DNA from 2 places in the Peribacillus sp. NJ11 genome. Region 2 is predicted to be linked to the other one. Evidence: a T-box and tRNA genes for the amino acid it is inferred to sense, from the RefSeq annotation. Region 2 holds a T-box; the other holds one or more tRNA genes.
The links. A T-box is a leader RNA that pairs with one kind of tRNA and senses whether it is charged. The one in region 2 lies ahead of QUF86_RS13725 (valine--tRNA ligase), so its partner is inferred to be a tRNA-Val.

Region 1 (16,068 bases), 1.0 Mb from region 2:
GCTAATGCCCCGAATTGAGGTACAATAATTATTTTATCGGATTTTGGGGAAAAGTCAATATAAAAAATGAGATTTTTGCAAAAATGATAAAAAAAACCGTTTGAGAGTAGTCAAACGGTTCTTTTATTATGAATTTTCGATTTCTACCCGTGCAATTTCCTTAAGATTGGAGACGGTGTAATACACTTCAGATGTTCTAACTTTATGATCGACCAAAACTTTAAGTGTCAAAAGGTGGAGGTCTTCTTCTACATCTTTGATTCTAAGGTTCTTGATGAATATCTTTTCCTCTTTGATTTTTTTCAATACGACGGCAATGTCATCTTTGTTTTTGACCACCAGCTGCAGAAAGATTTCTTTTTGCCGTAACTTCATCGGTCCGAGCCAGGTGACCATTGCTGGCACCAATTCCACACTGATGATCAATAGTATGACGCCGGCTATGGCCTCAAGAAAAAATCCTGCTCCTACGGCAATCCCGATTCCGGCCGCTCCCCAGATGATGGCGGCTGTCGTTAAACCGGATATGCTGTTGTTGCCCCGCCGGAGAATGACGCCTGCCCCGATAAAGCCGACGCCAGAAACAATCTGAGCGGCTAGACGCAAGGGGTCCATTGTTATATTTACGTCGTCACTTCCTGGGAACTTATAAGCGGACTCCATGGAAACGATCGTTAATAAACAGCTGACTATTGAAATGACCAGGCTTGTTTTTAATCCAACGGGTTTTCGTTTCATTTCTCGCTCAAGTCCGATAATTAGTCCTAGGAGAGCTGAAATCCCCAATTTGATAAGGATTTGCAGTTCCGATTGAGGGTCGAATGTCCATTCCATTTTGTTTCACCACTTCCGAATTATTATCGAAGAAAAAGATCGTCTGTTGCCATATACCCGTTTTTAAAAAAAGCTTACCCTATTAATTTTAACATAGTAGAATAGAGTTCAATGTTAAGTAATTCCCTTTGAAAGGAGGAGTTTGAAATGCAAATGCCAAAAGTGAATCCTTATGTTGCGTTGGCGATTGGTGTGGCATCCGTTTCATTTTCGGCCATCCTTGTTAAATTAGCGACTGCTCCATCGGGTGTTATAGCCTTTTACCGTTTATTATTTACTGTCCTTCTTATGCTGCCGGTTTTCTTGGTGAAATACCGCCATGAACTTAAATTCATTGGTAAAAAGGATTGGTTGTATTCGATTGCTGCAGGAGTGTTCTTGGCTTTTCATTTTATTTTATGGTTTGAATCGCTTAATTACACGTCTGTTGCGAGTTCAACTGTACTTGTCACCCTCCAGCCTTTATTCGCTTTTGCCGGAGCCTATTTGTTTTTTAAAGAAAGCTTTTCAATGAAGGCAATATTGAGCGGCATCATTGCGATAGCAGGCAGCCTTGTCATTAGCTGGGGAGATTTGAGAATCAGCGGCATGGCGCTTTGGGGAGATATTCTTTCGCTAATCGCATGTGCGCTTGTAACCGGTTATTTACTATTTGGGCAAAATGTTCGAAAACGCATCTCTTCTATAACATATACATTTGTCGTGTATGCTATCAGTGCAGTCACTTTGTTTTTTTATGTGATCTTCAAGGGAGAGGCATTGGCACCATATCCTGCTGCTGATTGGATTTATTTTGTTTTGCTTGCCATTTTCCCGACATTATTAGGACATTCTTTATTCAATTGGTCATTAAAGTGGTTAAGCACTTCGACGCTTTCGATGGGAATCTTACTTGAACCGGTTGGAGCGACGGTTCTGGCTTACTTCATATTAGATGAACCGATACTATGGACGCAGGTCCTGGGAGGTACCATCATATTGGGCGGTTTGATGATGTTCCTGAAGGATGAAAAGAAAAGTAGGGTACAGGAAGAAACACAAGTCTCCGTATAAAAGCAGTAAGTCTCCTGACTTACTGCTTTTATTTAATAGGGATGAAACAAATAGGTGATTCGTGTGAAAATCATAGCGAAAGTAAAGCTGAATAAAAATGTCGTACCATGCACCTTGCCTTTTTCTCTGCTGAACCTGATGGCTTCATAAAAAGCAGTACTGAATAAGTAAAGGGCCATACTGTAAGAAATGAGTAATCCGATTAATGATAGATTCATTGCTTCACCTCATGGGAAAAGATATCTTTATAAGTCTATTTGTGTTTCTTTGGAAATATGCTTCGTTCATTCATGTACCATGCTATTGGTCAAGGAAGCAGGGGGGATGATAATGAAGGATATATAGAGGGAAAAAGAAAAAAACGTTTTTTTTGAAAAAAGTTTTAAAAAACATATTGCAAACATTTTTGGTACATGGTATATTATTTCTTGTCGCTAAGACAGCAACTTAAACAGCTAACAAGTTGTTGAAAAATATTTTTAAAAAAGTTGTTGACGAAACGTGACACAATGTGTTACATTATAGAGGTCGCTTCTGAGAGAAACGACAGAAATTGCTCTTTGAAAACTGAACAAAACAAAGCGCCAACGTTAAATTTTAAGTGAGCACACACTATCAAAAAAGCAAAATGAGCAAGTCAAACATTTCTTCGGAGAGTTTGATCCTGGCTCAGGACGAACGCTGGCGGCGTGCCTAATACATGCAAGTCGAGCGAATCGACGGGAGCTTGCTCCCTGAGATTAGCGGCGGACGGGTGAGTAACACGTGGGCAACCTGCCTATAAGACTGGGATAACTTCGGGAAACCGGAGCTAATACCGGATACGTTCTTTTCTCGCATGAGAGAAGATGGAAAGACGGTTTCGGCTGTCACTTATAGATGGGCCCGCGGCGCATTAGCTAGTTGGTGAGGTAATGGCTCACCAAGGCGACGATGCGTAGCCGACCTGAGAGGGTGATCGGCCACACTGGGACTGAGACACGGCCCAGACTCCTACGGGAGGCAGCAGTAGGGAATCTTCCGCAATGGACGAAAGTCTGACGGAGCAACGCCGCGTGAACGAAGAAGGCCTTCGGGTCGTAAAGTTCTGTTGTTAGGGAAGAACAAGTACCAGAGTAACTGCTGGTACCTTGACGGTACCTAACCAGAAAGCCACGGCTAACTACGTGCCAGCAGCCGCGGTAATACGTAGGTGGCAAGCGTTGTCCGGAATTATTGGGCGTAAAGCGCGCGCAGGTGGTTCCTTAAGTCTGATGTGAAAGCCCACGGCTCAACCGTGGAGGGTCATTGGAAACTGGGGAACTTGAGTACAGAAGAGGAAAGTGGAATTCCAAGTGTAGCGGTGAAATGCGTAGAGATTTGGAGGAACACCAGTGGCGAAGGCGACTTTCTGGTCTGTAACTGACACTGAGGCGCGAAAGCGTGGGGAGCAAACAGGATTAGATACCCTGGTAGTCCACGCCGTAAACGATGAGTGCTAAGTGTTAGAGGGTTTCCGCCCTTTAGTGCTGCAGCTAACGCATTAAGCACTCCGCCTGGGGAGTACGGCCGCAAGGCTGAAACTCAAAGGAATTGACGGGGGCCCGCACAAGCGGTGGAGCATGTGGTTTAATTCGAAGCAACGCGAAGAACCTTACCAGGTCTTGACATCCTCTGACAACCCTAGAGATAGGGCTTTCCCCTTCGGGGGACAGAGTGACAGGTGGTGCATGGTTGTCGTCAGCTCGTGTCGTGAGATGTTGGGTTAAGTCCCGCAACGAGCGCAACCCTTGATCTTAGTTGCCAGCATTCAGTTGGGCACTCTAAGGTGACTGCCGGTGACAAACCGGAGGAAGGTGGGGATGACGTCAAATCATCATGCCCCTTATGACCTGGGCTACACACGTGCTACAATGGATGGTACAAAGGGCTGCAAACCTGCGAAGGTAAGCGAATCCCATAAAGCCATTCTCAGTTCGGATTGTAGGCTGCAACTCGCCTACATGAAGCCGGAATCGCTAGTAATCGCGGATCAGCATGCCGCGGTGAATACGTTCCCGGGCCTTGTACACACCGCCCGTCACACCACGAGAGTTTGTAACACCCGAAGTCGGTGAGGTAACCTTTATGGAGCCAGCCGCCTAAGGTGGGACAGATGATTGGGGTGAAGTCGTAACAAGGTAGCCGTATCGGAAGGTGCGGCTGGATCACCTCCTTTCTAAGGATAATTACGAGAGCGCTTTTGTTTTGTTCAGTTTTGAATGAGTAATTCATTCAAATAGGGAAGAAAAGCATCACGATGTGATGGATTCTTTCTGCTTTGTTCCTTGAAAACTAGATAATAGATAGAAGGCAATTAATTTTTTTCAAAGCATCTGTAAGATCTTTTTAACGGTTAAGTTAGAAAGGGCGCACGGTGGATGCCTTGGCACTAGGAGCCGATGAAGGACGGGACTAACACCGATATGCTTCGGGGAGCTGTAAGTAAGCTTTGATCCGGAGATTTCCGAATGGGGAAACCCACTGTTCGTAATGGAACAGTATCTTTACCTGAATACATAGGGTACTGAAGGCAGACCCGGGGAACTGAAACATCTAAGTACCCGGAGGAAGAGAAAGCAAATGCGATTTCCTGAGTAGCGGCGAGCGAAACGGAATTAGCCCAAACCAAGAGGCTTGCCTCTTGGGGTTGTAGGACACTCAACATGGAGTTACAAAGGAACGGGGTAAATGAAGTGATCTGGAAAGGTCCGTCAAAGAAGGTAAAAACCCTGTAGTTGAAACTTCGTTCCCTCCTGAGTGGATCCTGAGTACGGCGGGACACGAGAAATCCCGTCGGAAGCAGGGAGGACCATCTCCCAAGGCTAAATACTCCCTAGTGACCGATAGTGAACCAGTACCGTGAGGGAAAGGTGAAAAGCACCCCGGAAGGGGAGTGAAATAGATCCTGAAACCGTGTGCCTACAAGTAGTCAAAGCCCGTTAATGGGTAATGGCGTGCCTTTTGTAGAATGAACCGGCGAGTTACGATTTCATGCGAGGTTAAGTTGATAAGACGGAGCCGCAGCGAAAGCGAGTCTGAATAGGGCGAATGAGTATGAGGTCGTAGACCCGAAACCAGGTGATCTACCCATGTCCAGGGTGAAGTTCAGGTAACACTGAATGGAGGCCCGAACCCACGCACGTTGAAAAGTGCGGGGATGAGGTGTGGGTAGCGGAGAAATTCCAATCGAACCTGGAGATAGCTGGTTCTCTCCGAAATAGCTTTAGGGCTAGCCTCAAGATGAGAGTATTGGAGGTAGAGCACTGATTGGACTAGGGGCCCCCAACGGGTTACCGAATTCAGTCAAACTCCGAATGCCAAATACTTATTCTTGGGAGTCAGACTGCGAGTGATAAGATCCGTAGTCGAAAGGGAAACAGCCCAGACCACCAGCTAAGGTCCCAAAGTATACGTTAAGTGGAAAAGGATGTGGAGTTGCTTAGACAACCAGGATGTTGGCTCAGAAGCAGCCACCATTTAAAGAGTGCGTAATAGCTCACTGGTCGAGTGACTCCGCGCCGAAAATGTACCGGGGCTAAACGTATCACCGAAGCTGTGGATTGACACCATTAGGTGTCGATGGTAGGAGAGCGTTCTAAGGGCGTTGAAGTCAGACCGGAAGGACTGGTGGAGCGCTTAGAAGTGAGAATGCCGGTATGAGTAGCGAAAGAAGGGTGAGAATCCCTTCCACCGAATGCCTAAGGTTTCCTGAGGAAGGCTCGTCCGCTCAGGGTTAGTCGGGACCTAAGCCGAGGCCGAAAGGCGTAGGCGATGGACAACAGGTTGATATTCCTGTACCACCTATACATCGTTTGAACGATGGGGGGACGCAGAAGGATAGGGTAAGCGCGCTGTTGGATATGCGCGTCCAAGCAGTTAGGCCGGAAACGAGGCAAATCCCGTTTCCATTAAGGCGGAGCTGTGATGGCGAGGGAAATATAGTACCGAAGTTCCTGATTCCACGCTGCCAAGAAAAGCCTCTAGTGAGATGTAAGGTGCCCGTACCGCAAACCGACACAGGTAGGCGAGGAGAGAATCCTAAGGTGTGCGAGAGAACTCTCGTTAAGGAACTCGGCAAAATGACCCCGTAACTTCGGGAGAAGGGGTGCTTTTTAGGGTGAATAGCCCGGAAAAGCCGCAGTGAATAGGCCCAGGCGACTGTTTAGCAAAAACACAGGTCTCTGCGAAGCCGCAAGGCGAAGTATAGGGGCTGACACCTGCCCGGTGCTGGAAGGTTAAGGGGAGAGGTTAGCGCAAGCGAAGCTTTGAACCGAAGCCCCAGTAAACGGCGGCCGTAACTATAACGGTCCTAAGGTAGCGAAATTCCTTGTCGGGTAAGTTCCGACCCGCACGAAAGGTGTAACGATCTGGGCACTGTCTCAACGAGAGACTCGGTGAAATTATAGTACCTGTGAAGATGCAGGTTACCCGCGACAGGACGGAAAGACCCCGTGGAGCTTTACTGCAGCCTGATATTGAATTTTGGTACAGCTTGTACAGGATAGGTAGGAGCCTGAGAAGCCGGAGCGCTAGCTTCGGTGGAGGCGTTGGTGGGATACTACCCTGGCTGTATTGAAATTCTAACCCGCGCCCCTTATCGGGGTGGGAGACAGTGTCAGGTGGGCAGTTTGACTGGGGCGGTCGCCTCCTAAAGAGTAACGGAGGCGCCCAAAGGTTCCCTCAGAATGGTTGGAAATCATTCGTAGAGTGTAAAGGCACAAGGGAGCTTGACTGCGAGACCTACAAGTCGAGCAGGGACGAAAGTCGGGCTTAGTGATCCGGTGGTTCCGCATGGAAGGGCCATCGCTCAACGGATAAAAGCTACCCCGGGGATAACAGGCTTATCTCCCCCAAGAGTCCACATCGACGGGGAGGTTTGGCACCTCGATGTCGGCTCATCGCATCCTGGGGCTGTAGTCGGTCCCAAGGGTTGGGCTGTTCGCCCATTAAAGCGGTACGCGAGCTGGGTTCAGAACGTCGTGAGACAGTTCGGTCCCTATCCGTCGCGGGCGCAGGAAATTTGAGAGGAGCTGTCCTTAGTACGAGAGGACCGGGATGGACGCACCGCTGGTGTACCAGTTGTCTTGCCAAAGGCATAGCTGGGTAGCTACGTGCGGACGGGATAAGTGCTGAAAGCATCTAAGCATGAAGCCCCCCTCAAGATGAGATTTCCCATGGCGCAAGCTAGTAAGATCCCTGAAAGATGATCAGGTTGATAGGTCAGAGGTGGAAGCGTGGCGACATGTGGAGCTGACTGATACTAATAGATCGAGGACTTAACCAACGCTTTAAAAAAATGAAATACCTTCTTATTATCTAGTTTTGAAGGAATGAAAATTTCTTCTTGCATTTTTTCGAAAAGACGTTATAATAATATATGTCTTAAAAAAAATGTTAACATTGTTTGGTGACGATAGCGAAGAGGTCACACCCGTTCCCATTCCGAACACGGCAGTTAAGCTCTTCAGCGCCGATGGTAGTTGGGGGTTTCCCCCTGTGAGAGTAGGACGTCGCCAAGCAGGTTTCATATGGAGGATTAGCTCAGCTGGGAGAGCATCTGCCTTACAAGCAGAGGGTCGGCGGTTCGATCCCGTCATCCTCCACCATTTTACACCTGCCGGTGTAGCTCAACTGGTAGAGCAACTGACTTGTAATCAGTAGGTTGGGGGTTCAAGTCCTCTTGCCGGCACCATATTTTGAAATAGTACAAGCACGAGCCATTAGCTCAGTTGGTAGAGCATCTGACTTTTAATCAGAGGGTCGAAGGTTCGAATCCTTCATGGCTCACCATTTTATATGCGGGTGTGGCGGAATTGGCAGACGCACCAGACTTAGGATCTGGCGCCGCAAGGCGTGGGGGTTCAAGTCCCTTCACCCGCATCTTTCATGCGGAAGTAGTTCAGTGGTAGAATACAACCTTGCCAAGGTTGGGGTCGCGGGTTCGAATCCCGTCTTCCGCTCCACTTTTCGTATGTGCCGGGGTGGCGGAACTGGCAGACGCACAGGACTTAAAATCCTGCGGTAGGTGACTACCGTACCGGTTCGATTCCGGTCCTCGGCACCATCTTAATATGCGCCCGTAGCTCAATTGGATAGAGCATCTGACTACGAATCAGAAGGTTGTAGGTTCGACTCCCGCCGGGCGCACCATGTTTTTATTGCGGGAAGTAGCTCAGCTTGGTAGAGCACTTGGTTTGGGACCAAGGGGTCGCAGGTTCGAATCCTGTCTTCCCGACCACGTGATTTTTAATGAATGGGGCCTTAGCTCAGCTGGGAGAGCGCCTGCCTTGCACGCAGGAGGTCAGCGGTTCGATCCCGCTAGGCTCCACCATTTTTCAATCAGATACTTATATTATATTGGCGGTGTAGCTCAGCTGGCTAGAGCGTACGGTTCATACCCGTGAGGTCGGGGGTTCGATCCCCTCCGCCGCTACCAATAAATATAAGGACCTTTAGCTCAGCTGGTTAGAGCAGACGGCTCATAACCGTCCGGTCGTAGGTTCGAGTCCTACAAGGTCCACCATATGCATTTTTTAAAGCCGTGGAGGTATACCCAAGTTCGGCTGAAGGGATCGGTCTTGAAAACCGACAGGGGAGTCAAATCCCGCGGGGGTTCGAATCCCTCTACCTCCTCCATTTTTTTAAAAAGCAGCAAGTTGTTTTGAAACAACCTTACATAGAGGAAGCGAAAAAACAATATACACGAAAACTTGATGCAAATCGTTTCATTATTACCGTCGCGGGGTGGAGCAGTCCGGTAGCTCGTCGGGCTCATAACCCGAAGGTCGCAGGTTCAAATCCTGTCCCCGCAATTATTAGGTCCCGTGGTGTAGCGGTTAACATGCCTGCCTGTCACGCAGGAGATCGCGGGTTCGATTCCCGTCGGGACCGCCATTTTTTAAATTTAATACAAATGTGGCTCAGTAGCTCAGTCGGTAGAGCAAAGGACTGAAAATCCTTGTGTCGGCGGTTCGATTCCGTCCTGAGCCACCATATCTTTCATATTACGGCGGTTGTGGCGAAGTGGTTAACGCACCTGATTGTGGTTCAGGCATTCGTGGGTTCGATTCCCATCAGTCGCCCCATTTCGCGGGTGTAGTTTAGTGGTAAAACCTCAGCCTTCCAAGCTGATGATGAGGGTTCGATTCCCTTCACCCGCTCCAAATATGGGCCTATAGCTCAGCTGGTTAGAGCGCACGCCTGATAAGCGTGAGGTCGATGGTTCGAGTCCATTTAGGCCCACCATATTCATATTGTTCCGCAGTAGCTCAGTGGTAGAGCATTCGGCTGTTAACCGAACGGTCGTAGGTTCGAGTCCTACCTGCGGAGCCATGGGGAAGTACTCAAGAGGCTGAAGAGGCGCCCCTGCTAAGGGTGTAGGTCGCGCGAGCGGCGCGAGGGTTCAAATCCCTCCTTCTCCGCCATTTGGCCCGTTGGTCAAGCGGTTAAGACACCGCCCTTTCACGGCGGTAACACGGGTTCGAATCCCGTACGGGTCATAACAAAAAAGGAAGCATACATTCATGTATGCTTCTTTTTTTCATTTCTTTTCATTGATATAAGTATCTTTTTGTTTATAAGGAATGTTTCCAAGCTGGGAATCGATATTTTCTTCATCTAATGTATCTTCATATTCCTTTTGCTTTTTGTTCGGTATATCCACCCTATTTTTTCCCCTTCGATATCATTTGCTGCAAATCCTTCATAGTCTTCTGGAAATCCATCCGTTTCATCTTCGGTTTTATAAAGATCATTATAATTGTCATGATCGCCGGTGTAATCAGATGGCGTTTCGGATGTACCGAATTTGGCGACTTCACCAAAGCTATCCTCTTTATCCACTATTTCATTTCCATGACGATTTTCAAAATGATCACCCTTGGATGGAATCAATATATCCTCTTCCACTGGTCGGTCTTGTGTAGTAGGCCGTTCTGGGGCATGCTCGACACAGTAAAGAGTGCTTGGGATCGCTTCAAGCCTATCGATGGGGATTTCTATATCACAGGTTTTACAATGGCCATACGTACCCTCATCTATGGCATTCAATGCTTCTTCGATTTTCTCCATTTCAGATTGTGCATGCTCGTCCAGTGCTTGGTTCCGTTCCATCTCGAATAATTCTGTTCCTAGGTCAGCAGGATGATTATCATAGGATGATAATTCCCCTACGGATTCAGTCTGGCTTTTATCCAGAACGGATTGTTCATCATTTTGAATCCTGTTTCCAAGCTCATCTTTTTCTTGAAGCAGTTCTTTTTTGAATTTTTGCATTTGCTGTTTGGTTGCCATATCCGTTTCACTCCTTCTAAAGTCCATATCTCATTTTATATTGGTAAGATGGTTGTATTATCTATTACCCGAATCGTAGTATAGGGAAACAAAATGGAACGGAAGATAGAAAAAAGGACTGAGCGGATGAGCTCAGTCCTTGGAGATCATATTAGATAGCTGATGAATAATCCAATGGCCATGAGTAAGCCAAAGAAGGTGTTCGTCTGGGCCGTGGCTTTCATTGCTGGCACCATGGTGATTGGCTGCGTTTTACCTACGAAGCCTTTGATTGCGGCCATGGCTTTCGGGATGCTTAGGAAGGCAAGGAGAATCCACGCTGTTACGTTTCCGGTAAGGACTAACCCAACCAGCCATAGATAAGAGAAGGCAAACATGATTGCCATGAATTTCAGGGCGTTTTTCCTGCCCATCACTACAGGCATGGTTTTGCGGCCATGTGCCTTATCCCCATCATGGTCACGGAGGTTATTGGATAAGTTGATCAACCCGACCAATATTCCACTTGGAATGGCAATTAAGATGGCTGTTGAGGAAACATGACCGGTTTGAATGAAAAAGGCGATCAGGATTATCAAAAAGCCCATGAACAATCCCGAAAAAAGTTCCCCGAATGGTGTATATGAAATGGGTAGGGGACCGCCTGTATAAAGATAGCCGACAAGCATGCAAACCAGTCCTACTGCAGCAAGCCACCAAGATGATGCGGCACAGATATAGATTCCGATTATGAGTGCGATGGCATACATGCCAAGGGCCAAGGTCATGATGAGTTTGGGGGTCATCCCATGACGGACGATTCCGCCACCGATGCCTACGGATTCCTCCGTATCCAAGCCTCGCTTGAAATCATAGTATTCATTGAATAAATTGGTTGCAGCTTGAATCAGGATACTTGCAATCATCATGGCAGCGAATAGTAACCAATTCACTCCATCATCCAAAAGTGCAATCATAGTTCCAAGTAAGACCGGGACAAAAGCTGCGGTTAGTGTATGTGGACGAATTAACTCCCACCAAATCTTCCAGGTCCGTTTAAGGGGAAGTCCGTCGTATTCTGTTTGCATTATTTCTCTCCTCAAAATCATTATTGGTTCTCTCGAAATTATAACAAATATTGAAATGTTGCACAAAAGGTTATCCTAATAAGGATAGGAAAATTAGGTAAGGGTGTCAATTGATTTCGTGGACGATTCTCTTCCAAAATAAAGGATATTTCTCTTCATTCGCTAAGATTCATATAATAAGGAAAAAAGCAGGCATGAATCGCTCGGTATAGGGGCGTTTTATTGACATGAGGTTGAATGGAGGTGTATCTTTAAATAGGTTAAAAAGCTTTTAAAATGTACATTTGGGGGGATTTTTTTGGCTATCTCAGAAGAAACTGGGCAGTTTCAGGGACTGGCTTCAGCTATACAAAAGGCGAAGGACTTGAATGATCAAGTTCTATTCAGTCATATTAAGAAAGTTAATTGCACGAACCCCCTTTCATTTTATCAAGCTGGAAGAGAACGGTACGCGGGTGAACGCTTTTTCTGGGAGGACCCTGCAAAGGAAATAACCATCACCGGCTTAGGCAATGTTAAGAAACTCAAAGCGGCATCGAATGCCGAACGTTATAGAGAAGTCGAAAAGAGCTGGATCAAACTGCAGAATACTGCTGTCAAAACAGGATTGACTGATGTAGAAGCGACCGGTCCTTTACTGTTTGGGGGCTTTTCTTTTGATTATGAAACTAACAGTACGCTCCTTTGGAATCAATTCGGGGACAACCTGTTTTATATACCTGCCTTCATGCTATCAATAGTGGGGAAACAAGCTTACTTAACGACAAACTTACTTTGTTCGCCTGATGATTCAGAAAAACTCTTCATAGATATGATAAATGAACGGGAAGCTTTCCTTTTCGAAAGCTTGGATGACACTGGATTGGGTCACAATTCCCTGGTTAAGCAGAGGGAAGTCAAACCTGACGAATGGAAACGGACGGTCGCTGAGGCTGTTCAGGAAATCAAGACGACAGATCTCGACAAAATCGTTTTGGCGAGGGAGCTTCGACTGGTTTTTGAGCGTTCCATCGATTCAGGGAAAGTGCTTGAACAATTGATTGCTGAGCAGCCATTAAGCTATATTTTCAGTTTGGAAGCTGGTGGTGACTGTTTTGTCGGTGCCACTCCTGAACGTTTAATTAAGAAACAGGGAAATGAAGTATTTTCTACCTGTCTTGCTGGATCGATGGGGCGAGGGAAAGATGAGGAAGAAGATGTTTGTCTTGGTGATGAATTGCTTCATGACCAAAAGAATTTACAAGAGCACCAATATGTCGTGTCGATGATATCGAATGCCTTTGATTCTGTATGCGAAAAGGTAATTGTTCCGGCCGAACCGAAACTTATGAAAAACCGTCATATCCAGCATTTATATACACCGGTCCGCGGAATATCCAAGGAAGGTGTCACGATTTTTGAATTCGTCGAGAAACTACATCCTACACCGGCTATGGGCGGACTTCCAAAAGAAAAGGCCGTTGTCCGAATCCGGGAAATGGAAGGTCTTGAACGCGGCTTTTATGCGGGTCCTTTAGGCTGGGTGGATACGTATGGAAATGGGGAATTCGCTGTAGGGATACGATCTGCGCTTATACAGAACAATGAGGCATCGCTTTTTGCTGGATGCGGCGTAGTTGAGGATTCGACTCCCGAAAGTGAATTCCGGGAAACGGGGATTAAATTCAATCCGATGTTAAGTGCTTTAGGAGGAAATCTTAATGAATGACCGAGATGCATTGACAGCATATGCTGCTTCATTTGTCGATGAGCTGGCACAAAATGAGATGAAGCATGTGGTGGTGAGCCCGGGTTCACGATCCACACCCCTAGCTTTGTTGCTAGTGGAACACCCTGATATCGAAGTTCATATTAATGTGGATGAGCGTTCGGCTGCTTTTTTTGCCCTTGGTTTGGCTAAGGCCTTAAAGGAACCTGTCGGACTTCTTTGTACGTCCGGTACAGCCGCTGCAAACTTTTATCCAGCCGTCATTGAGGCTTTTTATTCAAGGGTGCCGCTTATTGTACTTACCGCTGATCGTCCACATGAATTGCGTGATGTCGGCGCCCCACAGGCAATCGATCAGATTCATCTTTATGGTAGACAAGTAAAATGGTTTGTCGAAATGGCACTACCTGAAAGCACGGATGAGATGATGCGGTATGCAAGAACGGTCGGTGCAAGGGCAGTGGCTACAGCGGCAAGTGAACCTGCAGGGCCTGTACATTTGAATTTCCCGCTTCGTGAACCATTGATTCCGGATCTGGAGCAAGCAAAGGAGTATCGGCAAAATAAAATGACGCCTGCAGTGTTGATTGACAGTGGAGAACGGTCATTGTCCGCATCACAAATAGAAGCTGTTGCAACTACTTTGTCACAAGCTAAGCAAGGGTTGATTGTATGTGGCGAATTACCGCATCCAGAGATGAAGGAAGCCATCGTCGCATTAGCGGATAAACTTGCTTTTCCGGTACTCGCTGACCCTCTTTCCCAGTTAAGGAGCGGGAGTCACGGCAAAGACGTCATAATTGATGCGTACGATACGTTTCTGCGCGATGAAGCGGTAAAAGCGGCTTTCAAGCCGGAAGTGATATTGCGTTTCGGGACAATGCCTGTTTCTAAACCCTTATTGTTATTCATGAAAAAACAAAAACAGGCAACCACTTTGGTCGTCGATGGCGGTGCAGGTTGGCGTGAGCCAGCAGGATTGGCAACTAACATGATTTACAGCGAAGAGAAAGATTTCTGCAAGCGTGTTGTTGAAAATATTACTGAGGCCAATGATGATGAATGGCTTGGTTTATGGCAAACCGTCAACGGAGCGACGAAGAATGCCTTAGCCTCCATCAAGGATGAAGGGGAGTTAAGTGAAGGCAAGCTGTTCTCCCTGTTAGCTGATATGATGCCATCGGGATCCACTTTGTTTGTCGGGAATAGTATGCCCATACGTGATTTGGATACATTCTTTTTGAATAATGGAAAGGGAATCAAGACCTTTGCAAACCGAGGGGCGAATGGCATCGATGGTGTCGTTTCCACTGCGCTTGGCGTAAGTACGGTATCGAAAAATACCGTACTGGCAATCGGGGATTTAAGTTTTTTCCATGATATGAATGGCTTGCTTGCGGCTAAACTTCAAAAACAAAACATCACGATATTGTTGATCAATAATGATGGGGGCGGCATTTTCTCCTTCTTGCCACAGGCGAATGAGAGAGAACATTTCGAAACGCTATTCGGGACGCCTCACGGTCTTGATTTTTCCCATGCTGCCCAGCTTTACGGCGGTAAATACAGCAAGGTGCAAAATTGGGATGAGTTAAAGAAGGTATTTACAGAGTCATTTGAAATGCAAGGTCTGAAAATCATTGAAGTACCGACAGAAAGAGAGTCCAATTTACAAAAGCATCGAAATTTGTGGAGTTTTGTTTCCCAGGAAATAAAAATGGTGTTAGACAGGGAAATATCATGAATTTTGTCATCAAGGATGTCAATTATGCTGTTGAAATAACGGGAAATGGAGATCCTCTTGTTCTTTTGCACGGATTTACGGGAAATCGGGATACATGGAAATTCCTCATTCCGCTTTTGCGTGAGCGGTATACCTTGATCATGGTCGATATCATAGGTCATGGCATGTCTGCATCACCAGTTGATCATCGAAGGTATGAGATGGAGCGAGTGGCTGAAGATATCAAGGATATTTTGGATGCGTTACATTTCACGAAAGCCCATATCCTTGGATACTCGATGGGCGGAAGGCTTGGATTGGGATTTGCCTGTTTATATCCTGGGTATGTTGATACATTGATATTGGAAAGCGCTTCACCAGGCCTTTTAACAGAAGAGGAGCGGGAAATCCGAAGGCGAAATGATAGGAAGCTTGCCGAAAGGATTCTTGAAAATGGCATGGAAGCTTTTGTGGATCAATGGGAAAGCATCCCGTTGTTTGAAAGTCAAAAACGGCTGCCGGCCAAAACCAGGTCGGCCATCCGGGAACAGCGGATGGCAAATGTCCCTGCCGGCCTTTACAATAGCCTTCTCGGTATGGGGACCGGCAGTCAAGCTTCTTACTGGGAAGAACTGAAAACCCTTGATTTTCCTGTGCTCCTTGTAACCGGTGATTTCGATCCTAAGTTTTGTGAAATTGCTGCCTCGATGAAAAAAAAGCTGAAGCGGGCTGAATGGAAAATAATAAATGGTGCGGGACATGCGATTCATGTGGAAGATGGAGAAAAGTTTGGTAAAATAATAAGTGAGTTTTTAAAGAGAAATCGAAGGAGGAATTAAGATGACGATACAATGGGAAACAATACGTGAGTATGATGAAATTTTATATGAAAAATATAACGGGATTGCAAAAGTGTCCATCAACCGACCGCATGTACATAATGCATTCACGCCAAAAACGACTGCGGAAATGATTGATGCATTCGCAAGGGCGCGTGATGATTCCAGCATCGGTGTCATTATTTTAACGGGTGTAGGCGGCAAAGCATTCTGTTCAGGCGGAGACCAAAGTGTACGTGGGAATGGCGGATATGTAGGTGAAGATAACATTCCACGTCTAAACGTTCTTGATTTACAACGCTTGATTCGCGTCATTCCAAAACCAGTCGTAGCCATGGTCGCAGGTTATGCAATTGGTGGAGGTAATGTCTTGAATGTGGTTTGTGACTTAACGATTGCTGCTGACAATGCAGTCTTCGGACAAACTGGACCGAATGTTGGAAGCTTTGATGCTGGTTATGGTTCTGGCTACCTGGCACGTATCGTCGGTCATAAAAAGGCACGTGAAATCTGGTACCTATGCCGTCAATA
Region 2 (16,068 bases):
TATTCATCTGAAAGATGACAACCTCTAAAACTGCCGTGAATAAAAACGCAGTAAGGCAGGCAATCAATATATTATTTTGCAGGATTTTCATGCATTTCGATATCAGATAGGCAAGAAAAGGCAGCAGGAACATGTAAGTCCCAAGGATTTCCGTATATACGACATCATAGGTCAACCCAAGAATTGCTCCATAAAGCATACCCATTTTCCTGGACCCGAACATGGTCAGGAAAAAAACGAAAACCATCATGAAATGGGGCACGAGGATTTTATCTGCCCCGAATGCATCTCCAGCGAACATCTGGGCGAAGATGCTTTCAAAAACAAAAAAAACCAAGGCTATAAAAGAAAGGATGAAATATTTCACTCAGCTTCATCCTCCCCTTCACTTTCTTCCGGTGCACCGTCCACTTCGCGCTGAACGACCATAACATTGTTAATATCATAAAAATCCGTCGAAGGTTCAATATATGCGGTCTGGTTCAACCCATATTGATCCACTTTGACATCGACAACCTTCCCGATCAGCAGACCTTTCGGAAAGATCCCTCCATAACCGGATGTGATGACCAATGAATTTTTCTTGATCTTTTTATCGTAAGGAATACGTTTCATCAGCAAAAGGTTCTTCTTATCATCGAATCCTTCAATCAAGCCATATGCTTTATCATCGCCTTGAACAATGGCTGAGACACGATTGGCTTTATCGATCGAACTTAAGAGTTGAACCGAAGCGGTGAAATCCGTCGCGGATTTTACCTTACCCACTAATCCATTGGCAGTGATGACAGCCATATTTTTTTCTACCCCATTACGCTTCCCTTTATTAATCGTCAGCATTTCATGCCAGCGGTCAGGATTACGTCCGATGACCGTCGCCTGAGTGGGCGAATACTTCCGCAGGTCATCTTCTTTTTTGAGGTTATCGCGAAGTTCTTCATTTTCTTCTTTTAAATCTTGGACTTGGGTTTTCAATAATACATATTCATCCAAGCGGGCTTTCAATTTTTTGTTTTCATCGTATGTATGTTGAAGGTCTTTTAAGCCCCCTACAAAACCTGTTATACCCGATACCGGCTTATTAAACACATTTCCGACCCAGCCTGTCGTATCTTTCAGGAATTGCTCCGGCCATGTCAACTCTTCTCTTTCTCTTAATGAAAAACCGATCAATGCCACGAGAACGATAATACTAACGAGCAAGAGAAGGAGCTTTTTATTAAAAAACTGTGGCATGATAATTGCACCTCTATCTAAAAATTTACTCCATGGTCTAAAAATTTACTCAATGGTCTAAAATTCACTCAATGGTCTAAAATTTACTTAATTATCTTGTTCATCCAGACCAAAAAACTGTTAAATTAAACAGCAAAACATAAGAAAAACCGGCTCAAAATTGCACCTTTTGTTGAGCCGGCCCTATTTGAGAAGTAATGCTTATCGGGAATCTCTTGATTTAGTCTTGAACAAATGAATGTGGTCCAACGCTTTACCCGTTCCGATTGCAACACAATCCAACGGATTTTCAGCGATGATCACCGGCATTTGCGTTTCTTCACTGATGACTTTATCCAAATTGCGCAGCAAAGCACCCCCGCCTGTCAATACAATACCTCTGTCCATGATGTCAGCGGCTAATTCAGGTGGTGTTTTCTCTAAAGTGTTTTTCACGGAATCCACAATTGCGGAAACTGTGTCGCTTAATGCTTTGGATATTTCCTCAGCAGTAATTTCGATCGTTTTCGGTAATCCAGTCAATAGGTCACGGCCGCGGATTTCCATGTTTTCTACGCCTTCCGTGTCTCCAGCAGAACCAATTTCCATTTTAATCGCTTCAGCAGTACGCTCACCGATCATCAAATTGTAGTTCTTACGGATGTAAACGATGATGGCATCATCCATTTCGTCACCGGCAATACGGATGGATTGGCTTGTTACGATTCCGCCAAGGGAAATGATTGCCACTTCCGTTGTTCCTCCGCCGATATCAACGACCATGCTGCCTGTAGGTTCCCAAACAGGAAGGTCCGCCCCGATCGCTGCTGCAAACGGTTCTTCGATAGGGTATGCATCACGGGCTCCAGCTTGTCTAGCTGCATCGATGACAGCACGCTGCTCAACTGCCGTAATTCCAGAAGGCACACAAATCATGACATATGGCTTGTTGCCGAATACGCCCTTCTTTTGAGCTTCCTTCATATAGTACTTCATCATGGTAGCCGTCGTTTCATAATCGGCAATTACCCCATCCTTCATCGGGCGAAGGGCAACCACGTTACCAGGTGTACGGCCAATCATGTTTTTCGCATCGTTTCCGACTGCAACGATTTGCTTTGTATCTGTTTGCACAGCTACAACTGATGGTTCACGTACAGCAATCCCTTTTCCTTTTACATATACAAGCGTATTCGCCGTTCCTAAATCAATCCCTATATCTCTAGCGCCAATTCCAAACATTATGGTATCTCCCTTTCGTAAACAAAAATGCCTTTTTATAAGTTCAAATAATAATTTGTCGTTTTTTGACAATAAGAGTTTTGAAAAAGTTTCCTCTTTTAAAAATCATAAATAATATTATATCGTATCGTCAAAAATTTTGATAGTGTCATAAATAACCTTTTTCCTTCAAACTAACATATTTATGCTCCCCGATAATGATATGGTCCAATACTTCGATCCCGATAATTTTACCACATTCGACTAATCTTTTTGTCACTTCAATATCTTCTCTGCTGGGAGAGGGGTCTCCGGAGGGGTGGTTATGAAGACAGATGATAGAGGCAGCGGACCTTCTGAAAGCTTCTTTAAAAACCTCACGCGGATGCACGATTGAGGCATTGAGGCTGCCGATGAAGACCGTAGTTTTTTGTAGCACTTGATTTTTCGTATTTAAATAGAGACAGACGAAATGTTCCTGTGACAAAAACCGCATTTCTTCCATGCAATAATTGGCCCCATCTTCAGGAGATCGAATCACATAACGGTCTTGATCATTCAATTTATTAATTCTCCTGCCAAGTTCGACAGAGGCCAGGATTTGAATCGCTTTCGCTTCACCAATCCCTTTCATCACGGTCAGTTCTTCCACTGAAGCTTCTTTTAGCAGGCGCAGGCCCTTGAAGGAATTGATGAGCCTGCCGGATAGTTGCAGAACGGATTCTTCCCTCGATCCCGTCCTCAAGAGCAGTGCAAGCAATTCTTGATTGGAGAGACTTTGCGGTCCGTCCTGCAGAAACCTTTCGCGCGGCCTCTCTTCTTTCGGGTAATCCCGTATTAACATTTTTTCACTCAAAAGATCCACCCTTCCTTAGAAAAGGGAAGATGCCAGAGGAAATCCATTATCCTAAGTCTGCCTGCATCGCTTTAAGTTCCCGGGCCAGTCTTGAGACCGGAAGCCCGACGACAGAGAAATAGTCGCCTTTGATCTGTTCGACAAGAAGAGATCCGTATCCTTGAATCCCATAGCCGCCAGCTTTGTCAAAGGGTTCACCGCTATCCAGATAACGTTCGATTTCAGCATCTGGCAACTCCCAAAATGTCACTTCCGTTTTTTCTGCGAATACTCTGCGATGCCTGCCGAATAGGATCGCGACACCAGTGTATACTTCATGTGTCCGTCCTGATAGCATTTCCAGCATTCTTTTTCCATCCGCCCGGCTTGTCGGTTTACCCAATATCTCACCATCAAGGACAACAACGGTATCCGAGCCGATAACCCAGCTTTCCTGAAATTTTGCTGAGATGGCTTCCGCTTTACGGGAGGCCAGCTCTTTCACAGCAGCATCCGGACACATGTTTTCATCAATACTTTCATCGACATTGGAATTCATGCTTTCAAAGGGGATTTGAAGAAATTGTAGAAGTTCTTTACGACGTGGTGATGAAGAAGCTAAAATCAATGGCTGCATAATAAAAAAGTCACCTTTCTTTACATAGGGAGATACATATCTATCCTATCAAATTATGGTGCAATCCACAATTATTGTTTACTAGGAATCGACAAATATCTGTAAGTATTTCCCGGAAAATAAAAAAAGTGTCACCTGAGAGTTCAAAAAGGGAGCTTGTCCCATTAGACAGCTCCCCTTTTTCTTTACTTAACTCGATATGTTTTGGTAATTCAATAAAAAATCAAGAAGACTTTCTTGAGCCTTGAATAGCTTTTCTTCCTTTTTGGAAGTCTCATATTCGTCAATCGACTTTGCCGCAGCAGTCAAGTCATCGTTCAAATTCGAAAACTCCGGCGATAATTTCCCCGCCTTCAGTTCATCCATGTTTTTTTTCAGGGTTTCTTCGTTTACCGTCCCTTCCTTTCCACGAAGCTTGGTTGAAGATGTTTCTGCCAATGAAGCATATACTTCCTTCATCTTGTCGAGGGTTTTCTCATCTTCCTGGCTTGTCCCAGCAGCTTCAAAATTGATTTCCTTCCAATATACGTCCACATCATAGGACTTTAAGAACAAGGCCAGCTCCTTACTTGCAACTAGACTCTCTGCCGATCCCAAGAATAAATAATAGCTGTCTTCCAATTTGAAAATTTCAGCTGGAACCTGCTTTTCAATGATTTTCTTTTGTATTTGCCTTGCCGCATCCTCGCTGCTGAATACACCTCCCTGTACAAGGAATGTCTTCAGCTGGGTACCTGGTTCATTCACTGCCGCTTTTTTATCCTCAACAGTGGCTTCCGTTGGAATCGTGGTCTCGACCGAAGATACTGCGGCTTTTTCCTTTGTAATCGTTTTAACGGCAATCAAGCCAAGAATCGACCCAAAAAAAACAGCACAAATGACGGCGATCATGAATGTCTTGATCGGTCTTTTATCCGAGCTTTTCAGCGAACTCGTACCAAAACCGATCAGCTTTGGCATTTTCTTCTTTGGAGGTGTGGGAACCAATACGATCTTGTTCTCGTTTGAATCCTCAGGGAGTATCCATTCGAAACTCTCATCTGGATGTTCCTGCTCCTCACTCGCAGCCTCTTGACTTTCAATCTTTTTATCGGCAAATACTTTTTCTTCCCCATTTATTTTAATCGTTACACCCTTGCTTTGTTCCGGCTTGCCCAATTTTTTTCCTCCCCTCCAGGTCATTTTTTTCATCCTATCATAGAGGTAAAAAAAAATAACAAGACTTTTGTCGTCTTGTCATTAATAGGTTTCGTCAAATTTCCCTATTCATATCCCGTTAACCAAAAGGGCCTTCCAGGTACTGGTGCTTCTGTTTCATAACATTTTAATATTGCCTCTCAACAATTACATGCATTCCTCTTCCATGTCACCTTCACTTGCAGCCGCATGGGGATAGTTCCCTACTGCCCCATTGTTCAGATGATTTTTGACAAATTCCCCGTGAACTGTGATGGTCCTTTAAGCTCATCTTAGAAAAGTTATATACCAATATAAAATGGAGTCGCCCCAAAAATAGGCAGTCAATGTCCCAAAAACGATATACGGACCGAAAGGAATCAGCGTTTTCTTTTTTAGAATTCCGGTTAGCAACCCGATGATGCCAAGGAATGCCCCATAAAAGCACGCAAAAAGAAATGATAACAGGACCATCTTCATCCCCAATGCAAAGCCAATCACTGCAAAGAGCTTAATATCACCGCCACCCATGCCCCCCTTACTCACAACAGCGATTAATAGCAGAAGGCTAAAACCAACCGCTGCCCCGAAAATTGAATCCCACCAGGGTGACAGCGGAAATGAAACCCTTAAAACCATAAAAATCACCGTAAAGAAAAGCAGTATTATATCAGGTATGAGCATATAGGCTACATCAGACACCAAGATGATCATAAATAATGAAATCAATGTCCAGGCAACCCAGAGTTCACCCGACCAGCCAAGAAATATGGGAGCTGAGGCAAACAAAACACCGGTCAGCAATTCCACTACCGGATAAAGGGGGGAAATCCTTGCTTTACAGCCCCGGCATTTTCCGTCTTGCAACATATAAGAAATAACCGGTATCAACTCGAAGAAGGTCAATGTACGCCCACAAGATGGGCAAGCGGAGCGACGATTCGCAAATGGATTATTTGCTGGAACACTTAAACCGACGACGTTAAAGAATGAGCCTAAAATTAAGCCCAGGACGAAGAGATAGAAATGGATACCCATCATTTATACAGATTGCACGAGGATTCGATTCACTTTCGTTGTATCTCTAAGGTCATGTCCCATTCCTTTCACAGGATATGCGACTTTGTAATAATCATTTGGGTTCTTCATGATTATTCATTCCTCCCATATTTTATTTTCCCTAACCGGCTCTGCTTAAAGGCGTTAAGTCCAAACTACTATTCAGAATCAATATATAAACATATTTTAACAAATATACGTGGTGTTTTGTTATCAATCACTCTATTAGAGTTTTTTTCTTTTTCGAAGTCTCTGTTAAATAGAAATGAGCTGTCCTTCTTAAAAAGGGAAAAGGACCATTGAAAAGGTCCTTTTTTTGAGACTGTTACTGATGTAAGTTAATTAATCACTAGTTCAATTCCAATCGTGCCTCTGCATATGGAGAAGAAAAAATAACCAGTTCACCATCTATCCATTAAGCATTCTCTATGGAGGTACCACATCAATCATCCACTTTGAATTTTTTATCTTTCAGATAGAAATCCCCTCACAAGTGAAAGGAAATGAAGGGAACCTGTTATGACAAGAACCTCTTTCTCCCCTGTTTTTCTTCTGCCTTCCCTTATCGCCGTCTGCCAATCCTTGTTTATTGTTTTATTTTCATGACGACATTCTTCATAAAGCGTTTGCGCATCCGCCGCCCGTTCATGTTCGAATTCGGTAATGATGATTTCAATCGTTTCCGTTTCCAGTCCACGAAGCATCTGGGAATAATTTTTATCTTTAAATGAACTGAATATGAACCGGTACTTATATTCAGGATAATTCAATTTTAGCGTTTCCATCAATACATCGATGCCGGCAGGATTATGTGCACCATCAATGATCACCAACGGCTCATCCGATATTTTTTCAAAACGCCCCTCCCATTTCGCCTCCCCTATTCCTTTAAGGATGCTTTTTTCATCGATATTTTCCATTCCTACTAGGACAGCAGCAATGGCCAGTGCCGCATTCTCGATTTGGTGACGTCCCAACATCTGCATTTCCACATTTTCGATGGACCTATCGGCAAGCGAAAAGGAGAAACTTTGTCCTTGCTCACTTTGCTTCACATTCCCTACATGAAAGTCTTTGCCTAATTGGTAATGGGGTACGCCTAATGAAGATGCTTTTTCTTCGATTACTTTTGCTGGTTCCCTAGCGTTGACTCCGCTGATGACCGGCGCCCCGCTTTTAATGATGCCTGCCTTCTCTGAAGCAATTTCCCCAAGTGTGTTACCCAGGATGCTCGTATGCTCCAAAGAAATCGAGGTAATGATCGAAAGAAACGGCTGGATGACATTCGTTGTATCGAGCCTGCCTCCAAGCCCTGTTTCCATCAAAACCAAATCCACTTCCTTTTTGCTAAAATAAGAGAATGCCATCGCAGTCAATATTTCAAACTGAGTGGGACCATTCCCCTTACTGTCCATCTCTTGGATGAACGGCCACAGCGCGCGGAAGGCAGCGATAAAATCCTTATCACTTATTTCATCCGCATTTATCTTCAGCTGTTCATTCATCCGCACTAAATATGGTGAAGTGAAGGAAGCGACCCGGATCCCTTCAGCAAGAAGGATTTCTTTAATATATTGCAAGGTTGATCCTTTCCCGTTTGATCCTGCAATGTGAATATACTTTAGCTCCTTATGGGGGTCACCTAATTCAGTTAACAATGTTTCCATCCGTGATAGGCCAAAATTCATGCCAAATTGAACTTGGCGCCGTTCAAAAAAATAATTGATGTCTTTCATGGTTGTTACCATTAATCATTGAGCCTCCTCTTTCTTTATACCGCTCTTATGCGTTAAGATTATTTTATCAATATATGAACGATTAACCTAGATGAAAGGTAGTGTTTTACCATGAAACCTTCAGATTTCCACTGTTGGATTGTCGTTAACGGCTATTTACAGCATGATAAGTTTTCCAGTTTAGCTTTGTTCATTAAAGAGGCGGCTGAAAGGAAAGAAATCACGGCAACCCTTATCCGCAATTCAGATCTTATTCCCATAATCGAAAAAGGAGTGCCGCTAATTAAAGGAGCCTTTGATAAGCTGCCTGATTTTGTTCTGTTCATGGATAAAGACATTCATTTGGCACGCCATTTGGAATTGCTCGGCATCCCCGTACATAACAGCAGTACGGCAATCGATATTTGCGACAGCAAAGCAAAAACACATCAAGCATTGGCCAGTCATGGCATACCGATGCCAAAAACCTTGTTTCCACCTTTCACGTACGAAGGTATTGAAAGGGTCAATATGGATGCCTTCATACAAATCGGCATTGAACTTGGGTATCCACTTATCGTTAAGGAAGCATACGGTTCTTTTGGGGAACAAGTATATTTGATCCAAACAGAGGATGAGTTACTAAAGACCATCCGCAATCTTGGCCACAAACCATTTATCATTCAGGAATTCATCGAACATAGTAAAGGACGGGATATTCGTGTGAATGTCGTCGGCAATCAAGTCATAGCAGCGATGCAACGCCATTCCGAGAACGACTTCCGAGCTAATATGACTGCCGGTGGTCAGGCTGCCCCCTATACACCCACTAGGGAAGAAGCACAACTTGCCATCCGTTGTGCGGAGATACTAGGTGCCGACTTCGCTGGCGTCGATTTGTTGTTCGGTAAAGAGGGTCCGCTTTTGTGCGAAGTGAATTCGAATTCGCATTTACTAAATATTTATGAATGTACTGGCATCAACATTGCTGATAGCATGTTCGATTATATCTTGAACAAATTAGGAAAGGGAAGTGCATCTGATGAAAAAACAAGCAGGTTGGTTGATTTATAACCGTGAGGATGCCGTGAAAAATCAAGGATACATAGATTGGATGCTTGACGAAGCCAGTAAGCTTGATCTTGATTTACACTTTTACCATCGGGAAGACCTTAGAATCGGTCATCGTTCCAACGAATTGTACGTGGAACATACAGCTCAGCCAATCGTATTGCCAGACTTTGCTATCGTCCGGGCCATCGATCCTTTTCTAACAAGGCAACTGGAGCAAATGGGGATTGCCTGCTTTAACTCCTCATTCGTATCGGAAATCGCTAATGACAAAGCAAGGACGCATCAATATTTGTCCTCGATGGGAATTCCAATGGCCGATACCATATATTGCAACGGAAAGCCGAATGCCGATGACATGGAGTTCCCTTTCATTGCTAAAGAAACACGTGGCCGCGGCGGGAAACAAGTGTATTTAATCGAGCATGCCGATGATTTGGCCGAACTGAATGACGGAAATTGGATTGTCCAAAAACCCGGCTTATTCGGAAAGGATATCCGCGTTTTTGTAGTTGGTAAAAAAGTGAAGGCTGCTGTACTTAGGGAATCCGCTTCAAGTTTCAAGGCAAATTATACGCTAGGGGGATCGGCTTCCATATATGAGCTGACCGCTTCCGATTTAGCCCTTGTAGAAAGAGTTATCGAAGCGTTTGATTTCGGTCTGGTCGGGATCGATTTCATATTTGCCGAGGATGGCAGCCTCATGCTCAACGAAATCGAGGATGTCGTCGGCAGCCGGACATTAAGTGCACTAAGTGACATCAATATCGTATCGGAGTACCTTACATTCATAAAAGATAGTCTATCCTCCTAACGGAACATTTGATTTTCGAATCAATGTCGTCCAACACAAAAAAGGATGAACCGGCATATTAGCTGGTTCATCCTTTTGTTTTACAGTTGTTTCAGTTCGCTGATCCTGTGGATCACAGAGTCGCGTTTTTCGCTATAGTCTTTTTCTTTGGCACGTTCTTCTTCAATGACGCTTGCCGGCGCCTTTTTAACGAAGCCCTCATTGCCTAATTTTTTCTGTACGCGTTCAACTTCTTTATTAAGTTTGTCGAGTTCTTTTTCAAGACGTTTCACTTCTTCGTCGATATTGATCAGCCCTGTCAGCGGAAGGATTAGTTCTACGCCAGTTACGACAGCTGTCATGGCTTGAGCAGGTTCTTCGACTTCGATACCGATCGTCAATTGTTCAGGATTACAGAAACGCTCGATATAACTGCTGTTTTTCTGTAACGTTTCTAAGATGGACTCATCTTTCGCTTTTAAAATCAAATTGATTTTTTTGCTTAGCGGCGTGTTCACCTCAGCACGGATATTACGGACGGAGCGGATGATTTCAACAAGCAGCTTCATTTCCTCGGCTGCAGCTGTATCTGTCAATCCTTCATTCACTTCCGGCCAAGCGGCAACAGTGATCGACTCACCTTCATGCGGAAGGTTCTGCCAGATTTCTTCGGTAATGAATGGCATGAACGGGTGCAACAATCTCATCGTATTATCCAGTACATAAGCCAAGATCGAGCGCGTCGTTTTCTTAGCCGCTTCATCTTCGCCATATAACGGAAGCTTCGCCATTTCAATATACCAGTCACAGAAATCATCCCAAATGAAGTTGTAAAGCACACGGCCGACTTCACCGAACTCATAACGGTCAGCGAGTCTTGTCACGTTTGAAATCGTTTCGTTCAAACGTGTCAAAATCCATTTATCGGCTACAGATTTTTCACCGCTTAAATCGATTTCGTCATACGTCATGCCATTCATGTTCATTAATGCAAAACGGGATGCGTTCCAAATTTTGTTGGAGAAGTTCCAAACCGCTTCCACTTTTTCCGTGCTGTAACGAAGGTCCTGACCTGGTGAGCTGCCCGTTGATAAGAAGTAACGCAGCGAATCGGCACCGTATTGATCGATGACATCCATCGGATCGACACCGTTACCAAGCGATTTACTCATCTTGCGTCCTTGTTCGTCACGAACAAGACCGTGAATCAGTACATCTTCAAATGGACGTTCGCCCGTGAACTCAAGTGCTTGGAAAATCATCCGTGAAACCCAGAAGAAAATGATATCATAGCCCGTCACTAGCGCTCCTGTTGGGTAGTATCGTTTGAAATCGACGCTGTCTTTGTCAGGCCAACCCATAGTCGAGAACGGCCATAAAGCCGAGCTGAACCATGTATCCAGAACGTCTGTATCCTGTTCCCAGTTTTCAGCATCCGCAGGCTCCTCATGTCCTACATACACTTCACCTGTTTCTTTATGGTACCAGGCTGGAATGCGGTGACCCCACCAAAGCTGACGGGAAATGCACCAGTCGCGGATATTTTCCATCCAATGGAGATACGTTTTTTCGAAACGATCCGGTACGAAATGAACTTTTTCCTCATCGGATCCTTTTTGAAGATCAACGGATGCATCAGCTAGAGGCTGCATTTTTACGAACCATTGAGTCGATAGATATGGTTCAACAACAGCACCGCTTCTCTCTGAATGACCGACTGAGTGAAGGTGATCTTCGATTTTGAATAGTACTCCTTCTTCCTGAAGGTCTTTGACGATTTGTTTACGGCATTCAAAACGGTCCATGCCTTCATATTTACCGGCCTTTTCATTCATTGAGCCATCTTCATGCATGACAAGGATGCGCTCCAAATCGTGACGGTTCCCGATTTCGAAGTCATTCGGATCATGAGCAGGAGTAATTTTAACCGCGCCTGAACCGAATTCCATATCGACATAGTCATCACCGACAATCGGGATTTCCCGGCCTGTAATTGGCAAGCGAACCTTTTTGCCGATCAAGTGTTTATACCGATCATCTTCAGGATGTACAGCAACCGCAGTATCGCCAAGCATCGTTTCCGGACGGGTGGTGGCTATTTCAATTTCACCTGATCCGTCAACTAACGGATATTTCAAATGGTAAAATGCGCCCTGTACATCTTTGTAAATAACCTCGATATCGGATAACGCCGTTTTCGTTGATGGATCCCAGTTGATGATGTATTCACCGCGATAAATCAAGTCCTTCTTATAAAGCGAAACGAACACTTCGCGCACTGCTTTTGAAAGCCCTTCATCAAGAGTGAAGCGTTCACGGGTATAATCAAGTCCAAGACCCAGCTTTGACCATTGTTCACGGATATGGCTCGCGTATTGCTCTTTCCATTTCCATGTCTCTTCCACGAACTTTTCACGTCCAAGGTCATAACGGCTCACGCCTTCCGCACGAAGTTTCTGTTCAACTTTCGCTTGAGTGGCGATACCGGCATGATCCATGCCCGGCAACCATAAAACATCATAGCCTTGCATCCTTTTCATGCGTGTCAATATATCTTGAAGTGTCGTATCCCATGCGTGGCCTAGATGCAGCTTACCAGTCACGTTCGGCGGGGGGATGACAATCGTATATGGTTCTTTTTTATCGTCACCCGTCGTTTCGAAAAACTTCCCATCAAGCCACCATTTGTAGCGGCCTTTCTCTATCGTCTGCGGATCATATTTAGTCGGCATTGAAATTTGGTTCTCTTCCATGTCATTTCCTCCTTATTTAGGCATAAAAAAAACTTCCATCATCACAAAAGGACGAAGGAAGTTGTTCGCGGTGCCACCTTTTTTCCGAAAAAGTAAAAAATCTCTTTCGGCTCTCAAATCGGATAACGGCTCTTCACCGGCCTTCGCTACTTAAGATCTTTCACGAAAACTGCTCGCGGACGACTTCGGATGCTGCTGCCTGGAAACCTCGCACCAATTGGTTTCCTCTCTGAAAAGTGCATTTCATCTTACTATTTCCGGTCTTTGCATTGATTTATATTCATATGTAAAATCATTGAATGCATATAGTATATAGTACAAAAAATATGGGGCTCCAGTCAATCATCTTTTCGCTTTCTTTCTTTAGGAAACATTCCATTACATGCATTCGATCCCGCTGCCCGGCCATTTTCTTTATTTTATCCTCCAGGAACAGTGAATGTGACGGTTTTTTCACCTTTTCCACTACCAGCCCATAGAATATAAGAAGCCCTAAAAAGGAAGGTAATAATATGAAGCGAAGATATACCCCCTATACTTTACCGCCATGGATGAAAAAATTCAGGGGTGTTTGCCAGCAGTTCATCATCCCCTTTGTCGTATTCCAAGGATTGCGTACGCTGATCTTCCCTACTTTCTTCGATATGCTCCTGCTAATCGCCTTTATTTTCTTGGCCATGTCTTTGTATTTCGAATGGATTTAATTATTCCCTTACAGCAAAAAAATATACATGACTGGAGATTATCCAATCATGTATATTTAGCTTGGGGGTGATTGCTCTTCTTTGGCAGCCTCGGCAGCCGCCTTTTTCTTCTGTTCGATCTCTTCGATTTTCATCACCATATACTCAATATTCTTCAGGAGCCAAAATTGCCGCTGCAGTTGAGTAACATTATCAAGCTCTGAACGATGTCCCCTGCCATCGGAATAACCCTTCACTAATTCCAAAGCTGATCCGGGGAAAGCCAGATAACTTTGCATGAGCAGCAATTCTTCTTCTTTCAACGGAAAATAACGAAAATAGTTATATAGCCAGTCGACGCAGTCATCGCATTGGACAGGATAGGTCCTGGCCGACTTAACGAGAAATGGCAGTAAATCGAAATGAGGCGGTGCCGTATTCGAATTCTCAAAATTGATGAAGTAGCCATATCCGCGTTCGTCATAAACGAAATGCTTCAAAGAGACCTTTCCGTGCGTGACAACGGTTCGAACCTTTTCACTTTCCTTCGTTTTTTCATACCAAGTTTCAAACTTCTTGATCGAGTACTTCATTGCCTGTGAAATATCAGTGTAGAAAGAACAAACCGTCATTTCGACTGGAGACATATACCACTTCTTTTCACAGCTGACAATATACTCATCCATAAAGTCCTTCTCATTATTCCAGGCATCAAGCGTCCGCTCATAATGGGCTTCCCGTTCCTCTGGATCCACCTGTATTTCCCTAACGGACAGCGTATGCATCCGGGCAAGCTCCCTGAACATTTGCTTATGCTTTTCAACGCGCTCCCCGTCCCCTTCATTATTCAACCAGGGCATCAGGTAATACAAACGTCCATTATGAAGAACGGCGTAACGCTGATCCATCGTTTGATAAATGGGAACGATCCGGTTATAGCCGCGATGGTACAGTTTTTGAACATTTTTTATAAAATCAATGCCGTTATGCGGTAAAATCGATTTCAAGGCAAATGTACCGCGATCAGTGTATACTTTTTTTACACGCCCGAAATCTTCAATGTATTGTACATACATGGCATATTCCTTCAAGACGGTTTCCGTGTCAAGATCCCGATTAGCAGGCTGCTGATTCTCGTTTTCCCTCACGAGACTCACTCACTTTCTCTAAAAAAACTCAACCCGATTCCTCTAGTCACCAAAGTCCAGTGGCCAATCAGGCTGCTCTAACGCCGTTCAACAACTTTATCCTAGTAAAAAACAGGAGCAGACCATATGCTCTGCTCTCTGTCCTGGTCAATTCTTATATGCAACCGCCTTCGGTATATAGATGACTTGCCCTTCATGGACGTTTTGATTCGACTCCAATTCATTGCTGAAAAGTATGGATTGAACCGTAACATCATAACGTTGAGCCAAGTCATCAATCGTTTCCCCTTGCTGGACAATGCAAACCTTCATCCTTACCAGTTCTTCTTCTTGTTTCCGTCCGAATAAATCCATGATGGAAATCTGCTTTTCATCATGATCAGCCGTATCTTTATCATCACGCTCAGCTGCTTGTTTCCTGCCTTTGAAATTTTTGACTTCCTTGGCTGGGGGCGCTGGTCTTTCCCTCTTTTTGAATAAATCGCTTATGGATGAATTGGACTCCTCTTCCTGTTCCACCTTCACATGTTCATTTAGGATAGGTCCCGTTACAACGTCATTTTCTTCCTGCCGGATGACGTCCTCGGTTTCAAGATTTGAAACTGGGCTATCTTGATGAGGCTCTTCTACCACTTCTTCTTTCAAAGTCACTCTAGGAGTCTCCGTCTCCACTATGGAATCCTGCCTGCTTACATCTTCCTCCAGTTTCTCCTCATCCACGAATGACACAGGTACCTCCTCTGTGGAGTCAGGCTGATCACTTATAAAATTCCCTTCTTCCTCTTCAGCTTCAGCATCTTCCTGTCTGTGCACTTCCGTTTCCCACTCCTCCTCTTCAGGATATGGTGAAACGGGAATTTCAAAAACTGGGGCACTATGCTGATCGCTTAAATAGATTGGTTCCTCTTCTTCTTCTTCGTTCGCTTCAGATACTCGCCTTGCCTCTGCAGAAAAAGGCGTGTATAACTCTTCCTCCTGCTCATCACGGAAAACAGGCTGAAAATCCGGGATTGGCGGCACTGCAGCCGCATAAGGAATGTATGACTCGTTTTCCCTATCCGTTTCTTCTCCCTCTGTTTCCCCAACTTCCTGCTCCGTATCGAACCGTTCTTCCACATATGAATCATTATAGATTCCGGTTATCAACAAATCCGCCTGCAATTTCAAACAGTTTAGCTCAGGCAGGGCATAATCAAAGCTTTGAATAGAGACATCGATCTCCTCTAATGAGGCAATCCGATTATTCGGAATCGTTATATCAACCGGAAAACGGTGTGTGAACTCATTAAGTCCATTGGGATGCCTCTCGACCTTTTGAACGGATTTTGGCAAAAAGGTCTGCGAAAACTCCTCTTCCTCACCATTTTGCGAGTCTTTGTATTCACCGCATAAATCTAACGAGCCTCGTATAAAAACATATTGATCACTTTCTTGAATCGTCACATTCGGATCCAGGGAAATGGAATAGAGCTCAGCCACTTCCTGTCCCTTCTGGAACCAAACGGATTCCTCTAAAGAAAATCGTAAATACGATTCATTTTCTTGCGACAAGACAACTCCTCCTTTCAGCTTCAGGAAACGGTACCTATACCATTATCAATCTATGAAGGTAGGAAGATGATTATTCCTTAATTTCATTTGCCGCCATCCACCTTATTTATCCTGAACCACTAAAAAGGAGGAGATTCTACTTTTCCAGGCTAAAATCAATGTAGAATTGGATCAATCGGCCAGAAACCATTTAAATTTGGTCCTAAAACCA

Region 1: it encodes a tRNA-Val, which carries the amino acid that the T-box ahead of QUF86_RS13725 (valine--tRNA ligase) is inferred to sense. The anticodon was not compared.

The regions. Positions count from the first base shown of each region.
Region 1 is NZ_JAUCFO010000001.1:1,769,626-1,785,693, forward strand. It holds tRNA gene QUF86_RS08680 (tRNA-Ala) at 1-11, opposite strand, end outside; gene QUF86_RS08685 (MgtC/SapB family protein) at 127-834, opposite strand; gene QUF86_RS08690 (DMT family transporter) at 982-1,887, shown strand; gene QUF86_RS08695 (hypothetical protein) at 1,920-2,105, opposite strand; rRNA gene QUF86_RS08700 (16S ribosomal RNA) at 2,534-4,084, shown strand; rRNA gene QUF86_RS08705 (23S ribosomal RNA) at 4,260-7,192, shown strand; rRNA gene rrf (5S ribosomal RNA) at 7,312-7,427, shown strand; tRNA gene QUF86_RS08715 (tRNA-Val) at 7,439-7,514, shown strand; tRNA gene QUF86_RS08720 (tRNA-Thr) at 7,525-7,600, shown strand; tRNA gene QUF86_RS08725 (tRNA-Lys) at 7,623-7,698, shown strand; tRNA gene QUF86_RS08730 (tRNA-Leu) at 7,707-7,788, shown strand; tRNA gene QUF86_RS08735 (tRNA-Gly) at 7,797-7,871, shown strand; tRNA gene QUF86_RS08740 (tRNA-Leu) at 7,884-7,972, shown strand; tRNA gene QUF86_RS08745 (tRNA-Arg) at 7,982-8,058, shown strand; tRNA gene QUF86_RS08750 (tRNA-Pro) at 8,070-8,146, shown strand; tRNA gene QUF86_RS08755 (tRNA-Ala) at 8,164-8,239, shown strand; tRNA gene QUF86_RS08760 (tRNA-Met) at 8,268-8,344, shown strand; tRNA gene QUF86_RS08765 (tRNA-Ile) at 8,355-8,431, shown strand; tRNA gene QUF86_RS08770 (tRNA-Ser) at 8,452-8,544, shown strand; tRNA gene QUF86_RS08775 (tRNA-Met) at 8,647-8,720, shown strand; tRNA gene QUF86_RS08780 (tRNA-Asp) at 8,727-8,802, shown strand; tRNA gene QUF86_RS08785 (tRNA-Phe) at 8,826-8,901, shown strand; tRNA gene QUF86_RS08790 (tRNA-His) at 8,918-8,993, shown strand; tRNA gene QUF86_RS08795 (tRNA-Gly) at 8,998-9,071, shown strand; tRNA gene QUF86_RS08800 (tRNA-Ile) at 9,077-9,153, shown strand; tRNA gene QUF86_RS08805 (tRNA-Asn) at 9,166-9,240, shown strand; tRNA gene QUF86_RS08810 (tRNA-Ser) at 9,242-9,332, shown strand; tRNA gene QUF86_RS08815 (tRNA-Glu) at 9,336-9,407, shown strand; gene QUF86_RS08820 (TraR/DksA C4-type zinc finger protein) at 9,526-10,200, opposite strand; gene QUF86_RS08825 (1,4-dihydroxy-2-naphthoate polyprenyltransferase) at 10,347-11,267, opposite strand; gene QUF86_RS08830 (isochorismate synthase) at 11,566-12,975, shown strand; gene menD (2-succinyl-5-enolpyruvyl-6-hydroxy-3-cyclohexene-1-carboxylic-acid synthase) at 12,968-14,719, shown strand; gene menH (2-succinyl-6-hydroxy-2,4-cyclohexadiene-1-carboxylate synthase) at 14,716-15,537, shown strand; gene menB (1,4-dihydroxy-2-naphthoyl-CoA synthase) at 15,539-16,068, shown strand, end outside.
Region 2 is NZ_JAUCFO010000001.1:2,781,467-2,797,534, reverse strand. It holds gene mreD (rod shape-determining protein MreD) at 1-367, opposite strand, end outside; gene mreC (rod shape-determining protein MreC) at 364-1,236, opposite strand; gene QUF86_RS13765 (rod shape-determining protein) at 1,438-2,457, opposite strand; gene radC (RadC family protein) at 2,606-3,280, opposite strand; gene QUF86_RS13755 (Maf family protein) at 3,339-3,908, opposite strand; gene QUF86_RS13750 (hypothetical protein) at 4,098-5,066, opposite strand; gene QUF86_RS13745 (prepilin peptidase) at 5,373-6,125, opposite strand; gene QUF86_RS13740 (bifunctional folylpolyglutamate synthase/dihydrofolate synthase) at 6,608-7,891, opposite strand; gene QUF86_RS13735 (ATP-grasp domain-containing protein) at 7,991-8,932, shown strand; gene QUF86_RS13730 (ATP-grasp domain-containing protein) at 8,901-9,743, shown strand; gene QUF86_RS13725 (valine--tRNA ligase) at 9,824-12,475, opposite strand; T-box leader at 12,520-12,749, opposite strand; gene QUF86_RS13720 (hypothetical protein) at 12,988-13,179, shown strand; gene ysxE (spore coat protein YsxE) at 13,236-14,306, opposite strand; gene QUF86_RS13710 (LysM peptidoglycan-binding domain-containing protein) at 14,454-15,857, opposite strand.